DNA from 2 places in the Megasphaera sp. genome. Region 1 is predicted to be linked to the other one. Evidence: riboswitches for the same ligand, from Rfam matches in the RefSeq annotation. Region 1 holds a riboswitch; the other holds the start of a gene.
The links. Region 1 has a riboswitch for FMN ahead of ribD (bifunctional diaminohydroxyphosphoribosylaminopyrimidine deaminase/5-amino-6-(5-phosphoribosylamino)uracil reductase RibD). Riboswitches for the same ligand answer to the same signal wherever they lie in the genome.

Region 1 (8,074 bases):
CGCGGCGAAACGTTAAAAGAATACATCGAAAAACACGGCCACCTGCCGATCAACACGTCGATACAGATTGCCTTCGATATCGGCGAAGCCCTGGAAAATGCTCATGCCAACGGCATTGTCCACTGCGACATCAAGCCTCATAATATCCTGGTCACCGAGACAGGACGCATCAAAGTCGCCGATTTCGGCATCGCCCGGGCTGTGAATTCCGTCGAAAACAGCGACCGTACCGTCCTCGGCTCAGTCCATTATTTTTCACCGGAACAGGCCAGTGGCGGCCATATCGACGAACGGACGGATATTTATTCCCTAGGCGTCGTCATGTATGAAATGATGACTGGCGTCGTCCCTTTCCAGGGCGATACGGCCATCAGTATCGCCTTGAAGCACGTCCAGGACGATATTCCCTTGCCGACGAAGTACAACCGCCGTATCCCGCGGCTCGTCGAACAGGTCATCCTCAAGGCCATGGCCAAGAACCCGGACGACCGCTTCCAGTCCATCGGCGAGATGATGTCGGAACTGCGCCTGTCCCAGGGTTTCATCAATACCAACGGCGCTCGGCCGATCATCAGCAAGGGTCCGTATAACTTCGGCACGCAGAAATTACAGCCTATCAAGGAAAAGGACCTGCCCGAAGAAGAACCGAAAGAAAAGAAGAAGAACCCCTTCACGCGGTTCATGGATTCTATCAGCAATCATTCGCAGAAAACTATCATCATCGGTATGCTCGGCGTCTTCCTCGTCGCCTTTGTCTGGGCCTTCTTTTCCTTTGGGAATTTTTGGAGTACCGAAGACATTACCGTACCGGATGTGACGGGTAAACAGGTCGAAATCGCCAAGAAGATACTGAAAGATAAGAAACTCGACGTTTCCGTCAAGGAAGTGGAAAGCGACGAAGTGCCAGTCGGCGAAGTCATTTCCCAGACACCGTCTGGCGGAGCCGTCGTCAAGGCCAACCGGACCATTTACCTGACCGTCAGCAAGGGGAATAAAGGTGAAGAAGTCCTCATACCGGACCTGCGGAGCCTGACCCTCGATGAGGCCGAAAAGAAACTGAAGGAAAGCGGCCTGTCTGTGGGCAAGGTGCGCTACAAAGAGAGCGCTCAGTATGCCGACGGGACCATCATCGACCAGGACCCGGAATCGCCGAAGAAAGTCGAAAAGGGGACGAAAGTCGACCTCGTCGTCTGCCGTAAGAGCGAAGCCGAAAAAGAAGCAGAAGCGGCCAAGAATGAAGCCCCTAATACGAGCGGCATGAGCCTCGATGCGGCCGTGAAGGCCCTGGAAAGCGCCGGCTATTCCGTCGGCAGCGTGTCCAACCTCGATTCGTCGAAGGACAGCTCTCAGGCCGTCGTCACGGGCCAGACGTCGGAAGACGGCAAGGTCGTCAACTTGTCCGTCGAATATCCGTCGTCCCAGAGCAGCCAGAGCTCGCCGTCGAGCAGCTCCGGCGGCTCCGATGGCAGTGCCAATAACCAGGAACCGGCCGGGACGCCTCATTACGGGACGGTCAATATCAGCGTACCGTCTGGCGCTTCCAGCCAGCATGTCCAGATCGTCGTATCCGACGACAATGGCTCGCGCGTCGTCTATGACCGCAGCCAGGCCGGCGGCGACAACATCTCTAAGAGCGTCAGCGGCACGGGCAAGACGAGAGTCAAAGTATACATCAACAATTCGTTAGTACAGGACCAGTATATCTAAGGGGAGGAACATGACAAAAGGACGCGTCATCAAGAACTATAACGGCTATTATTACGTCGATGTCGGCCGGGAAGGGCTCATCGAGTGCCGACGCCGCGGCAAATTGCTGAAAGCGAAGATCCTCGTCGGCGACGAGCTGGAAATCACCGAGCTGGGCCAGGACAAGGGCGTCATCGAAGCCCTGCTGCCCCGGCGCAACCAGATACGCCGGCCGGCCGTGGCCAATATCGACCAGCTCCTGGTCATCATGGCGGCCAAGTCGCCGGATCCGAACCAGTTCCTCGTCGATAAGATGCTCATGACCTGTGAATACGGCGGCATCCATCCGACGCTGTGCTTCAATAAGTGCGACCTGGACCGGGAGACGGCCGAATCCTACAAGGCCTTTTATGAACGCTGCGGCTATGACGTCTATCTCGTGTCGGCCAAGACCGGCGAAGGCCTCGATACCCTGCGTAATCTGCTGCCCCACCGCATGACGGCCTTTTCCGGCCCGTCGGGCGTCGGCAAGTCGAGCCTGCTGTCCCAGATCCTGGGCCGGGAAGACTTGTCCGTCGGCGCCGTCAGCGAAAAGATCAAGCGCGGCCGCCATACGACACGCCATTCGGAAATCATGCGCCTCGACAGCGATACGTATGTCGTCGATACGCCGGGATTCAGCTCTCTCGACTTCGAGCACCTCGACCCGAAGGAAGTCCTGCGCCTCTTCCCGGACATGCTGCCCTACAGCGGCGGCTGCAAGTTCTCGTCGTGTCTCCATCTGTCCGAACCGGAATGTACGGTCAAACAGGCCGTCGCTGACGGCCATATCCAGAAAGAACGGTATGACACATACTGTAAGATACTCACTTCCATTGCAGAAAGGAAACGATAGTCATGGTAACCATTTGCCCATCTATATTATCGGCGGACTTCTCCCGCCTGGCTGAAGACATTCAGGACGTCGAACGGAAGGGGGCAGATTGTATCCATCTCGACTTGATGGACGGCCATTTCGTGCCGAACCTGACCTTTGGCGTCCCCGTCGTCAAGGCTCTGCGTAGCTGCACCAAGCTGCCCTTCGATGCCCATCTCATGGTAGAACATCCGGAAACCTACATCGACGGCCTGGCTGCTGCCGGTGTCCAGTACGTCACGGTCCATCAGGAAGCCTGCACCCATCTCGACCGGGTCCTGCAGCAGATCCACGAAGCAGGCATGAAAGGCGGCGTCGCCCTCAACCCGGCGACCCCCGTATCGACTTTGTCCTGCCTGGCCGGGCAGCTGGACATGATCCTCATCATGAGCGTCAACCCCGGCTTCGGCGGCCAGAAGTTCATTCCTTATGCCATCGATAAGATCCGCCAGGCCAAGGCGCTTCTGGAACAGGCCGGCAATACGACGGCTGTCATCGAAGTCGATGGCGGCGTCAATGCCAAGACCGTCCAGGCCGTCAAAGACGCCGGTGCGACCTTCCTCGTCGCCGGCAGTGCCGTCTTCGGAGCTGACGACCGGGCCGCTGCCATCGCGTCCTTGCGATAAGGACTTGTATTTCTTCTTTTCATGTGCTAAAATCATACATGTAGTTCAAATGAATAAGGATAGTCTTTGAGGCAAGGTGAGAAAGCGGCGCTTTCAATTCCTGACCGGCGGTGACAGTCCGCTAACCCGCAAGGGTTGAACCGATGCAATTTCGGTACCGACAGTACAGTCTGGATGGGAAAAGACGACAGATTGTGTTTTTGTTGCGCTCAAAAGGCTATGGGAATCTTACGTCCATAGCCTTTTTTTATCTTGCGAATCTGAATAGAAGGGAAGGAATACATTGGAACCGGCAGAGTATATGAAAAAAGCCCTGGAATTGGCAAAGACCGCCCTGGGCTATACGACACCCAATCCTGCCGTCGGCTGCGTCATCGTCAAAGATGGCGAAATCGTCGGCACGGGATACCATCATAAGGCCGGCACGCCTCATGCCGAAGTATGGGCATTGCGTGAAGCTGGCGAACGGGCGAAGGGGGCTACGGTCTATGTGACCCTCGAACCTTGTGCCCATTACGGGAGAACGCCGCCTTGTGCCCGGACCCTCGTCGAAAAAGGCGTCGGCAAAGTCGTCATGGCCATGCTCGACCCCAACCCCTTAGTGGCTGGCAAGGGCGCGGCTATCTTGCGTAAAGCCGGCATCGCCGTCGAAGTCGGCCTTATGTCGAAAGAAGCGGCTCAGCTCAATGAAGTCTTCATCAAGAACATGATGGTCCAGAAGCCGTTCATTGCCATCAAACTGGCACAGAGCCTCGATGGCCGCACGGCCTCGCGGACTGGGAAATCCCAGTGGATCACCAACGAATGGGCCCGCAGCTACGGCCACTATCTGCGCTCCATCTACGATGGCATTTTGGTTGGCATCAATACGGTCCTGACGGATAATCCCCTCCTGACCAGCCGTATCGAACGGCCCGGCCAGGACGCACCGCATCAGCCTGTACGCGTCGTACTGGATACCAAAGGACGGACACCTTTGAATTCACTCGTCGTCACCGATAAGACGACGCAGACCCTTATCGTCACGACGTCTTTGTGCCCCGTAGAGAAGATGAAGGCTTTGAAAAACGCCGGCGTCCGCGTCATCCTGGCTCCGCTCCAGGACGGCAAGACCATTTACTTGCCTGACGCCTTGCAGCTCCTGCATGATGAAGGACTGACCAGCATCCTCGTCGAAGGCGGCAGCACCATCCAGGGGAGCTTCTTCGATGCCCGTCTGGTCGATAAGATTTATGCCTTCGTCGGCGACAAGGTTATCGGTGGTACTGGCGCTTTGCCGTCGGTAGGCGGCTGCGGCGTCGATGAGCTCGATGAATGTATGCCGCTGGTCTATGATTCGGTAGAGCTCCATGAAAATAACATATTGATTACGGCATATAATGCCAATAGGGAGGGTGCCTATGTTCACTGGCATCATTGAGGAACTGGGGACGATTGCCCATATGGACCGCCGCCCCGATTCCATCCGCCTGACCATTCAGGCACACAAAGTATTAGAAGGCACGCAGCTCGGCGACAGCATTGCCGTCAACGGCGTCTGCCTGACCGTCACGGATATGACGGACTCGACCTTTTCGGCCGACGTCATGCATGAAACCATGCGCCGCTCGTCGTTCAGCACTATCAAGAGCGGTTCCCAAGTCAACCTCGAACGGGCCATGCAGGTCGGCGGCCGCCTGGGCGGTCATATCGTCAGCGGCCATATCGACGGCATCGGCCACGTCGCCCGCATCGCAACCGATGGCATTGCCCGGGTCATCACCATTTCCATCCCCAAGGACATGGAGCCGTTCATCGTCGAAAAAGGCTCTATCACCATCGACGGCATCAGCCTGACTGTCGTATCCGTCGGCAGCAGCCAATTTTCCGTTTCCATCATTCCCCATACCATGGCCAATACGACGCTCATGGATAAGCATCCGGGCGCTATCGTCAACTTGGAAACGGATGTCATCGGGAAATATGTCCATAGCTTTACCGTCGGTCATCCGTCGTCGGCGTCTTCGGGCCTGACGATGGAAAAACTGCTGGAAAATGGATTTTAACATAATATTTCAGAATAGGAGTGTTTTACAATGGTACAAGTCAAAGAAGGTAAATTAATCGGTTCTGGTGCGAAGTTCGGCATCGTCGTCGCACGTTTCAACGAATTCATCTGCAGCAAGCTCCTCGGCGGCGCTTACGACGCTCTCCATCGCCATGGCGTCGATGACGCAGACATTACGACGGCCTGGGTCCCGGGCGCCTTTGAAATCCCCCTGATCGCCCAGAAAATGGCAGAATCGGGCAAATACGACGCCGTCATCTGCCTCGGTGCCGTCATCCGCGGCGCTACCAGCCACTATGACCTCGTCTGCGGTGAATCGGCCAAAGGCATCGCCCAGGCATCCCTCAAGACGGGCATCCCCATCATGTTCGGCGTCATCACGACAGAAAACATCGAACAGGCCATCGAACGGGCTGGCACAAAAGCCGGCAACAAAGGCTTCGACGTCGCTACTAGCGCCATCGAAATGGTCAACCTCATCAAAGAATTATAAACACAAGCGAAGTTATAAAAAGGGCTGTCTCTCCGGGCGGATGCTGGGAAAGGCAGCCCTTGCTTTATTGAACTGCGGCTGGCTGTACTTTGACCGGGCGATATGGTACAATGTTACATAGTTATGAATGCGTATCAGACATAAATATTGAGAGAGAAGGAGCGCTGCCCATGAGCTCTTTAGCTATATTGATTTTGACAAAAAATGAAGAAGACAATATCGTCGACGTCGTGGAAAATGCCAAGAAATGCATCCCCGAAGTCCTGGTCATCGACTCTGGGAGTACTGATAAGACCGTAGAACTGGCCCAAGCCCATGGGGCAAAAGTTTGCTTCCGTGCCTGGACCGACGATTTCGCAGCCCAGCGCAATTTCGCCTTGGAACAGACCACAGCGGACTGGGTGCTGTATCTCGATGCCGATGAACGGCTGAATGACGAACTTATTGCGGATATAAAACGCGTCATTGAAAATACGCCCATGGATACACAATATGCCATTACCCGTAAGTCCGTCGCTTTTGGCGTCACTTTCAATCATGGCGTCCTCGACCCGGATCATGTACGGCGTATGTTTCCGCGGACGACTGTTTCCTGGGTCAATAAAGTCCACGAACATCCCGAATGCGATTTGCCGGACAAACGGTTGAAAGGCTATATCGAACATCATACCTATCGTGACTGGCATGAATGGGAAGAAAAACTGTGCTTATATACGACGATTTGGGCCGAAGATGCCTATAAACGGGGAAAACGGACTTCGATGCTAGGCATCCTCATGCACAGCATCGGTGGCTTCTTCAAGATGTTCGTTCTCCGCAAAGGCTTCCTAGATGGAGGCATCGGTTCGTATTTGTGCTGCACTCATTTTTTCTATACCATGTTGAAATATTTGAAATTGCATGAATTGCAACGGATTCATCAGAGCAAATAAATTTTATAAAGAGGTGATAGTTCGTGTTTCTAAAAAAATTTAGTGTCAAAAATTTCAAGAATTTTAAAAATACTTTTACCATTGATTTTTCGGATGTCAAGGACTATCACTATAGCACACAATGCATTTCACAAGGGCTCATCAAAAATGCCATCATTTATGGCAAGAACGCTGTAGGAAAAACGAATTTTGGTTTAGCTATCGCCGATATTACCTATCATTTAGTGGATAAAAATGGCATTGCAAAATCGATTATTAACTACTGCAATGCCGATGCGGATTCGGATGTCGTTTCTTTTTCCTACGTTTTTCAACGGGAACACGATGAAATTACTTATAAGTATAGCAAGAAGACGGCCAAAGAACTCGTTTTAGAAGAGTTGTGGCTGAACGACCGATTGGTTTTTTCCTTTGATTATAGCAAGCAAACGGGAGATTTCAGTCACTTGAAAGAATATCAGCTTGATACATTGAACTGGGAATTTCGCGATAGCGGCATTTCTGTTTTACGATATATGGCGAATAATTTACCTCTTGACGGAAAAAATCCTGTCAAGGAAGTCATGAAATTTGTCAGCGGTATGCTGTGGTTCCGCAGCCTAGGAAATAATAACGAATTTGTTGGCTTCTCTACGGTGACCGAATCGATGGCCGACTATATCATAAAAAATGGATTTGTTCATGAATTTGAGGAATTCCTGAATACCTATGGTGTCCATGAGCAAATCTGTGCGGCTTCGCAGGCAGATGGCAAAAAAAGCCTGTTTTTCAAGCATACACGGCTCGTGCCTTTCTTTGAGGCTTCTAATGGGACGTGTGCGTTACTGACCTTCTTTTATTGGTATAAGCAGTCCGAGCATATCAGCTTTTTGTTTATTGATGAATTTGATGCTTTTTACCATTATGAATTAGCTGAAAAGATTGTCAAATTACTGGAAGAAAAATTCCCGATTCAAACCATCCTGACGTCGCATAATACTGGCTTACTAAGTAATCGCATCATGCGGCCTGATTGCTATTTCTTACTGCTTCCTGATAAAATCATCTCCCTTGCCAATGCAACGGATAGGGAATTACGGGAAGGCTATAATTTGGAAAATTTGATGAAGCATGGTGAATTCGATGAATAAAAAAATTTGGCAGTGCCTGTCTGTTATGTATTTATGAATATAATCTGAAAATGATTGAATAGCTGAATCGAAAATAGATGCGCGTGGCTATTTGGGCAACAAAGGCTTCGACGTCGCTACCAGCGCCATCGAAATGGTCAACCTCATCAAAGAATTATAAAAGCAAGCGAAATCACAAAGGGCTGTCTCTCCAGGCGGATGCTGGGAAAGGCAGCCCTTGCTTTATAGAACTGCGGCCGGCTGT
Region 2 (8,074 bases), 830 kb from region 1:
CCAAGGGCAAGCCCTGGCGCATTGGTATCAAACATCCCCGCTCTGACGACGACAAGAGCTTCCTGGGCATCGTATCCATCGAGAACCAGGCCCTGTCCACATCAGGCGACTATGAACGCTATTTCATCCAGGATGGCGTCCGCTACCACCATATCTTCGACCCCCGCACGGGCTATCCCGCCCGGTCCGGCGTCATGAGCGACTCTGTCGTCATCGACGGTTCCGTACCTCATGCAGGCATGCTCAGCGACATGATGACGACTATCGTCTTCGTCCTGGGACCGCAGAAGGGGATGGAACTGGCAAGCAGCATGGAAGGCGTCAACTGTGAAATCACAGGCAGTGACAATGCCGTCTACATGACCCAGGGCTTTGCCGATAATTTCTCTGATTTGAATAGTGATTTCCATCTTTCCGATTCGGAATAAACCAGCCTCCATAGAAGTAAAAAGTATAGCAGAAAAAAAATTAATATCTTTAAGTCTATTTACTTTTTCATTCGTTTGTAAGATAATAGATATGTAAATTTTAGAAATTATGGAGGGTAGTATCTACATATGGATCATATCGATGACAAAATTTTAACGATACTCAAACACAATGGCAAAGCTTCGGCTACGGAAATCAGCAAGGTCGTCGGCCTGTCCATTCCGGCTGTTGCCGAACGCATCCGCAAGATGGAACACAACGGCATCATCGAAGGCTACGGTGCCAAAATCAGCCGCCGCAAGACCGGTTACAACGTGACGGCTTTCATCATGGTCAATCTCGAACGCTCTGGCGATGTCGAAGAATTCCGCTCGAAAATCGTCCAGTACCCGGAAGTCCTGGAATGTCACCACGTCGTCGGCGCCTTTGACTACTTGCTCAAAGTGCTGGTCAAGACACCGGATGACCTGGAACACTTCCTCATGCAGGTATTGAACGAAATCCCGACGGTCGCCTCGTCCCAGACCTTCATGTGCCTGTCGACACTGAAGGAAGAATGGAATGTGTAAAGAGCGTCGTGCCTCGTAGTTCGTAGGGGATGCCCCAAGGGCGTCACGCAGACATTGACGAACCGCTAACAACTAACCAGAACGGGCCGCCCTTTGGGACGGCCCCTACGATAAAAAGGCTTGCCGCTACGCGGCAAGCCTTTTTACTATCCTTTTATTATCTTCCCGTCGAGGCTGATGATGCGTACCTCGAAGGGGATATCTTTGCCGCTCTGTGCGAGGGCTCTTTTGGCAGCCATTTCCAGACCGCCGCAGCACGGGACTTCCATGCGGACCAGGGTGACGTCGTGGATGTCGTTCTGACGGAGGATTTCTGTCAATTTTTCGGCATAGTCGATGTCGTCGAGTTTAGGGCAGCCGATGAGGGTGATGCGGCCCTTGATGAAATCTTCGTGGAAGCGGGCGTAGGCATAAGCCGTACAGTCGGCCGCGATGAGCAGGCTGGCACCGTTGAAATAAGGCGTATGGGGTGGTACGAGCTTGAGCTGGACCGGCCACTGGCTCAGGCGGGAGATGGACGGCCCGGCAGGAACGTCGTCAGCCCTTTTCTGCGTTTCGCCGAGGCTGCGGGCCTGGCTGCCCGGACAGCGGCCGGTGTAGGTCCGTCCCTGGGCGGCCATGTGCTGTTTCACGGCTTCTTCATCATAGGCAGCGGCTTCGCGTTCGACAAAGGTGATGGCATCCGTCGGGCAATGGGGCAGGCAGTCGCCCAGGCCGTCGCAGTAGTCATCGCGCATGAGACGGGCCTTGCCGTCGACCATGGCGATAGCCCCTTCGTGACAGGCCGTGGCGCAGGCGCCGCAGCCATTGCATTTTTTCGAATCAATCTGTATAATTTTACGTATCATAATTTCCTCCATCGTGGTATATGCATCAAACTGGTTTGGGACCTTTATGGTCTAAGTATAGTCGATGGAGCAAAAATAAGCTGTTGTTTTTCCAACTATCATCTTTTTTTTGGAGGTCTTTCCATGGAACAATATCTTTCCCTCATTGAAACGTCGCCGCTCTTCCACGGCGTCGCCGAAGCCGATGTCCTGCCGCTCTTGCAGCGCTTGAAGGTACGCAAGAAAAAATATGAGAAAGGGGAATTCCTCTTTTATTCCGGCGATGCCGTCCCCTATATCGGACTGGTCCTGGAAGGGGCGGTCCACATCATCCAGGAAGATTACTGGGGGAACCGCAATATCCTGTCCCAGATCCCGGCAGGCTTCTTTTTCGGCGAAGCCTTTGCCTGTCTGCCTGACGCGCCGGCGACGGTCGACGTCGTCGCCGCCTCGGATGCGGTCATCATGCAGGTCTATGTCGGCAACATCCTCCATGCCGGTCAGGTCCTGACGCCGGACCAGGCTCGTTTTACAGGCAATCTCCTGGCTCTGATGGCCGAAAAGAACCGCCTCCTTACGGAAAAGATACGCTACCTGACCCAGCGCTCGACGCGCCAGAAAATCATGCTCTACCTGTCCGACATGGCCCGGAAAAAAGGGAAGGCCACCTTCGTCCTGCCTTTCAACCGCCAGCAGATGGCCGACTTCCTCTCCGTCGACCGCAGCGCCTTATCGGCCGAACTGAGCAAGATGAAAAAAGAAGGCCTCATCGATTACCACAAGGACAAATTCACCTTGCGGCAGGAACATTAAGGAAATCGGCGGGCCGCCAGCTAAGCTGTCCATTCTGGCAGCTACCCTATCGGTACCTGGTGGGCCAGAAAGGCTTTCAGGACGGCTCTTACAAACCACGAGCCACGAGCCACTGCTAAAAAAGGCGCTGTCTTCATGCGACAGCGCCTTTTTTACTCGCTTTTAATGCAGATGGGGGAGGATGTGGCCCATTTTATTCTTTTTCGTTTCCAAGTAGAATTCGTCGAATTTCTGGGGTTTCATTTCGATGGGGACGCGTTCTACGATTTCGACGCCGAAGCCTTCGAGGCCGTAGACTTTTTCCGGGTTGTTCGTGAGCAGGCGGATTTCTTTAGCGCCCATGTCCTGGAGAATCTGGGCACCGATCCAGTATTCGCGAAGGTCCGGAGCGAAACCGAGTTTTTCGTTGGCTTCGACTGTATCGTAGCCCTGTTCCTGGAGGACATAGGCTTTGAGTTTATTGATGAGGCCGATGCCACGGCCTTCCTGGCGCATGTAGAGGAGAATGCCCCGGCCTTCGGCGTTGATCTGTGTCAGGGCAGCGGCCAGCTGTTCACCGCAGTCACAGCGGCGGGAGCCGAAGACGTCGCCTGTAAGGCATTCAGAATGGACGCGGCACAAGAGGTTCTTGCCGTCGCCGATTTCGCCTTTGACCAGAGCGACGTGATGTTCGCCCGTCAGGTCGTTGATGTAGCCGTAGATCTTGAAATCGCCGTATTTCGTCGGCATCTTGGCGACGGCTTCGCGGATGACGTGTTTGTCATGGCGGCGGCAGTAGTTCTGGAGATCGTGGATGGTGATGAATTTCAGGCCGTATTCGTCGGCGATTTTCCAGAGGTCCGGCGTGCGCATCATCGTGCCGTCGTCTGCCATGATTTCGCAGCACAGGCCGACCTGTTTGAGTCCGGCCAGGCGCATGAGGTCGACCGTGGCTTCCGTGTGGCCGTTGCGGGTCAGGACGCCGCCGCGTTTGGCGACGAGGGGGAAGTTGTGGCCAGGACGGCGGAAGTCTTCGGGACGGGCCGATTCTTCAGCGCATTTGCGGGCCGTCAGGGCGCGTTCGACAGCCGAGATGCCCGTCGTCGTGTCGACGTGGTCGATGGAAACAGTGAAGGCCGTTTCGTGGTTATCTGTATTTTCGCTGACCATCTGGGGCAGGCCGAGCTTATGGGCATATTCGATGCTCATGGGCATGCAGATCAGGCCCTTGCCGTGGCTGGCCATGAAGTTCATGTTTTCTGTCGTGCAGTACTGGGCGGCGCAGATGAAGTCGCCTTCGTTTTCGCGGTCCGGGTCATCGGTGACGATGATGACGTGGCCGGCCTGTAATTCTTCCAATGCTTCTTCGATAGTGTTGAATTTACGTTTTTCTGTAGTCAAAATAAAGACCTCCTTAAAGTCTGTATTGTCCATAGTTGGTGGTACTCAAAAAGCCCTGGCGATGAGGCACAGGGCTTTGACATGCAAGGAAAGGCACGCTGCAGAAACAGCACGCCACATCTTCTTCCATCCAGACTATACTGTCGGTTTTGGAATCGCACCAAATCACGAGCCAATGGCTCCTACGCCGTAGCGTTCGCGGACTATACCGCCGATCGGGAATTTCACCCTGCCCTGAAGATATACGTTTTATTCAGTTCTGTTATGTATTATACACGGTAACTTTCATTTTTGCAAGTTAGTCGACGTCGAAGATTTTCCCCGGGTTGAGGATGTCGTTCGGGTCGAGGGCTTTCTTGATGGCCTTCATCATTTCCAGTTCGCCGGGATCGGTGAATTCTTCCATCAAATGCTTGCGCTTGTAGCCGATGCCGTGTTCGCCGGACAGGCGGCCGCCGTGGGCATAAATGAATTTGTACAGTTCCTGCTGGTTGGCCTTGACCCGCTGGTCCCAGTCTTCGTAGGTGGCATCTTCATTCTTGAGGATGTTCAAGTGAATGTTGCCGTCGCCGGCGTGGCTGGCGATACGTGTGACCAGGTTGTATTTCTTGGCCAGGCGCAGGATTTCGTCGAGGAGGGCCGCTTCCTGGTCGACAGGGACGACGACGTCTTCTTTGCAGACGATGAGGCTTTCGGCGCGGACGGCTTCGGCAAAGGCCTTGCGGGCCTGCCAGATCTTATTGTGGTCAGCGACGAGGACTGACGACGCGCCGTTTTCCGTGCAGACTTCGTCGAGGATGACGGCCTTGTCGTCCAGGTCGTCTTCGCTGGTCCCTTCGACTTCGACGATGACGTAGTTGCCGTTGTCGCTGCCCTGGAGATTTTCATTGAGGTATTTTTCGACGGACTTGATGGTGATGTTGTCCATGAATTCGACGCACGTCGGCGTGATGCCGGCCTTGATGATTTTGGTGACGACGCCCATGGCCTGGCGGCGGTCGTCGAAGATGGCCAGCAGGTCGAGGGCGTACTTCGGCTTGGGCAGGAGCTTCAGCGTCGCCTTGGTGATGATGCCCAGGGTCCCTTCGGAGCCGATGACCAGCTGGTCCAGGGAATAGCCTGTCGACTGTTTCTGCAGGCGCGCGCCGAGGTTGACGATGCGCCCTGTCGGGTTGACGACTTCCACGCTGTAGACCTGGTGGCGCGTCGTCCCGTATTTGACGGCCCGGTTGCCGCCGGCGTTGGTGGCGATGTTGCCGCCGATGAAGCACGAGTCGCCGCTGCACGGATCGCCGGCGTAGAAGAGACCTTTCTTTTCGGCCGCTTCCTGCAGGTCCGACGTGCGTACACCCGGTTCGACGACGGCATAGAGGCCGTCTTCATTGATTTCCAGTATCTTGTTCATCTTTTCCAGCGACAAGACGATGCCGCCGTATTCCGGGACGGCGCCGCAGGCCAGACCCGTGCCGGCCCCGCGGGGGACGACAGGGAAGTGGCAGGCATTGGCCAGCTTGATGATGGCGCTGACCTGCTGGGCTGTTTCGGCAAAGACGACGGCTTCGGGCATGTGATGGTAAGCCGGGTCGGTCACTTCGTCATGGGAATAAGGCTGCATGGCGTCGGCGTCGGTGACGACGTCTTTCGGGCCGACGATGGCCTTTAATTTTTCCAGGATTTCTGTCGTTATTTTTTCATAGTGCATACGTGTTCCCCCTCGGATAAGATACAAAATGTCGTGCCTCTATTATATATAACTGCCGCCCATTTTAAAAGGAATTTTACAAAAAAACTTTATCTTGCCAGCAAAGCACGGTATACTATAGGGTAAGACTTTTTCAGTCTCTTGTTCTTAGAAAGGGTGATTGGGTGGAAACCAAGCAGTATCGCCAGCCTCGGCGCCGAAAGAAGCGCCGCAAGGTCCCCCGGAAGCGCCGTACAGGGCTGCTCATCCGGCTCCGGCAGATGAGCTGGTATAATCTTATTCTCGTGGCCATCATCGTCGCCGGCTTCTATCTCATCGGCGTCCGCCTCTACAGGCTGTGGGAAATCCATGACGACATGAACCGGACCCTGCAGCAGGAACAGACCTTGCGGGACGAAAATCTTCGCCTTCGCGAACGGCGTGACAAGCTGAATGATCCCGATGAAATCGCCCGGGAAGCGCGCGAACAGTTCGGCCTGGCCAAGCCCGATGAAATTCCCTATAAGCCGTGATTCCCTATATTTTGTATTTTGATGATTGAATTTTTTGGCATTTATGAGTATAATGGCTTTATACGTTTAGCAGTAATGCTGATATTACAAGGAGGAAATCAAAACAGCATGACAATCGAAGTAGGCAGTGTGATGGAAGGTACCGTTACAGGAATCACAAAATTTGGCGCATTCGTAGAGCTTCCGGATAAGAAGGTAGGTCTTGTACATATTTCTGAAGTCGCTAATGAGTATGTCAAAGATGTAAATGATTTTTTGAAAGTTCGAGACAAGGTCAACGTCAAAGTGTTGTCTGTAGACGATAAGGGAAAAATCGCCCTGTCTATCAAACAGACCCAGCCGGCGCCGGAAAAGAAAGAATTCCGTCCGAAACGCGATTTTCGGCAGAAACATGAATTCCGCCAGCATAACGGCTTTGATTCGCGCCGTTCGTCGGGCTCGCTGTCTTTTGAAGACCGGCTCAGCAAATTCCTGAAGGAAAGCGATGAACGCCTGATGGATTTGAAGCGCAATACGGAATCGAAACGCGGCGGCCGCGGTGCGCGCCATGCTGATTGAGTGCGTATTGAATAGCGGAAGGTAAAAAAAGAAGGGCGCTGTTGCACAAAGACAGCGCCTTTTTACGTTTACAGGAAGGAGCAGATATGGAGTATCAGAAGTATGCAGTCATCGACATCGGCTCCAACTCCCTGCGACTCATGACGGGCTGGCAGGAAGTCCCGGGCACGTGGATCTTTTCGCCGAAAGAACTGGCGACGACGCGGCTGGGGAAAGATATCGATGAAACACACCATTTGTCACCGGCAGGGATGGAAGCGTCCTTTGCGGCCATGGAAGGCTGGCAAGAACAGCTGACAGGCGTACCGGTCTGTGCCGTCGCCACCAGTGCCGTCCGCGAAGCTATCGACGGCCAGGCCTTCCTGGCAGAAGTGCGGGCCCGTTTCGGCTGGCACTGCCGGGCCATTTCGGGCCTGGAAGAAGCGTCGCTCAGCTTCACTGGAGCTACGGCCTCGCTCAGCCCCGATGTGACGGCAGCCGTCATCGACATCGGCGGCGGCAGCAGTGAAGTCGCCGTCGGCCGCGGCGGTGACCTGTGCTGGTCCCACAGCTACCCCATGGGGGCTGTGCGCTTTACGCGGGGCGAAGTCATGAGCCATCAGGCCGTCGCCCATCTGGAAAACCGCTGCTATCAGGAATGGCTGCCCATGCAGGTCCAGCCGGACCTGCTCATCGGCGTCGGCGGGACGCTGACGACGCTGGCGGCCATGGACTTGCAGCTGGCCGTCTACGATGCAGAGAAAGTCGAAGGCCATCGCGTTTCCTATGATGCCCTGTGCGGCCATATCGAACGCCTCCGGGCCATGACGCCGGAAGAACGGCGCCACGTACCGGGCCTGCAGCCCAAGCGCAGCGACATCATCGTCGCCGGCCTGCTCATTGCCAAGTCCTTTCTCCAGCGCTATCACATCCCGGCCATCACCGTCAGCGAACGGGATCTCATGGAAGGCGTCTTTTTCCGCCATTCCTTCCATGATGCGGCCTGGAACTCCCGGGACCGCCAGTCGTGAACCTTGTCGACCGCGTAGACGCTTACGGCAGGCAGCACGGCCTGTGGCAGCCGGGGAGGGCCCTGGTCGTCGCCTGCTCCGGCGGGCCCGATTCGCTGGCTCTGCTGGATATACTGAGCCGCCTGGCCCCGTTATATAGGCTGACCTTGACGGCCTGCTACGTCCACCACGGCATCCGCCGGGCGGCCGATGAAGAAGTCAGCCTGGTACGGCGCGAAGCCGTGCGCCGCCATTGCGGTTTTGCCTGGCAGTACGTCGACGTGCCGGCCCTGGC

Region 2: it holds a riboswitch for FMN, as region 1 does, so the genes downstream of both, ACFWUB_RS04210 (bifunctional 3,4-dihydroxy-2-butanone-4-phosphate synthase/GTP cyclohydrolase II) here and ribD (bifunctional diaminohydroxyphosphoribosylaminopyrimidine deaminase/5-amino-6-(5-phosphoribosylamino)uracil reductase RibD) in region 1, are expected to answer to the same signal.

What each region holds. Positions count from the first base shown of each region.
Region 1 is NZ_CP181255.1:44,426-52,499, forward strand. It holds gene pknB (Stk1 family PASTA domain-containing Ser/Thr kinase) at 1-1,707, shown strand, start outside; gene rsgA (ribosome small subunit-dependent GTPase A) at 1,718-2,581, shown strand; gene rpe (ribulose-phosphate 3-epimerase) at 2,584-3,228, shown strand; FMN riboswitch at 3,287-3,418, shown strand; gene ribD (bifunctional diaminohydroxyphosphoribosylaminopyrimidine deaminase/5-amino-6-(5-phosphoribosylamino)uracil reductase RibD) at 3,512-4,648, shown strand; gene ACFWUB_RS00255 (riboflavin synthase) at 4,629-5,273, shown strand; gene ribE (6,7-dimethyl-8-ribityllumazine synthase) at 5,304-5,768, shown strand; gene ACFWUB_RS00265 (glycosyltransferase family 2 protein) at 5,963-6,700, shown strand; gene ACFWUB_RS00270 (AAA family ATPase) at 6,724-7,830, shown strand.
Region 2 is NZ_CP181255.1:870,180-878,253, reverse strand. It holds gene ACFWUB_RS04230 (FAD:protein FMN transferase) at 1-428, shown strand, start outside; gene ACFWUB_RS04225 (Lrp/AsnC family transcriptional regulator) at 558-998, shown strand; gene ACFWUB_RS04220 (ATP-binding protein) at 1,145-1,846, opposite strand; gene ACFWUB_RS04215 (Crp/Fnr family transcriptional regulator) at 1,970-2,638, shown strand; gene ACFWUB_RS04210 (bifunctional 3,4-dihydroxy-2-butanone-4-phosphate synthase/GTP cyclohydrolase II) at 2,801-4,051, opposite strand; FMN riboswitch at 4,133-4,264, opposite strand; gene ACFWUB_RS04205 (FAD-binding oxidoreductase) at 4,317-5,720, opposite strand; gene ACFWUB_RS04200 (FtsB family cell division protein) at 5,885-6,232, shown strand; gene ACFWUB_RS04195 (S1 domain-containing RNA-binding protein) at 6,341-6,790, shown strand; gene ACFWUB_RS04190 (Ppx/GppA family phosphatase) at 6,877-7,800, shown strand; gene tilS (tRNA lysidine(34) synthetase TilS) at 7,797-8,074, shown strand, end outside.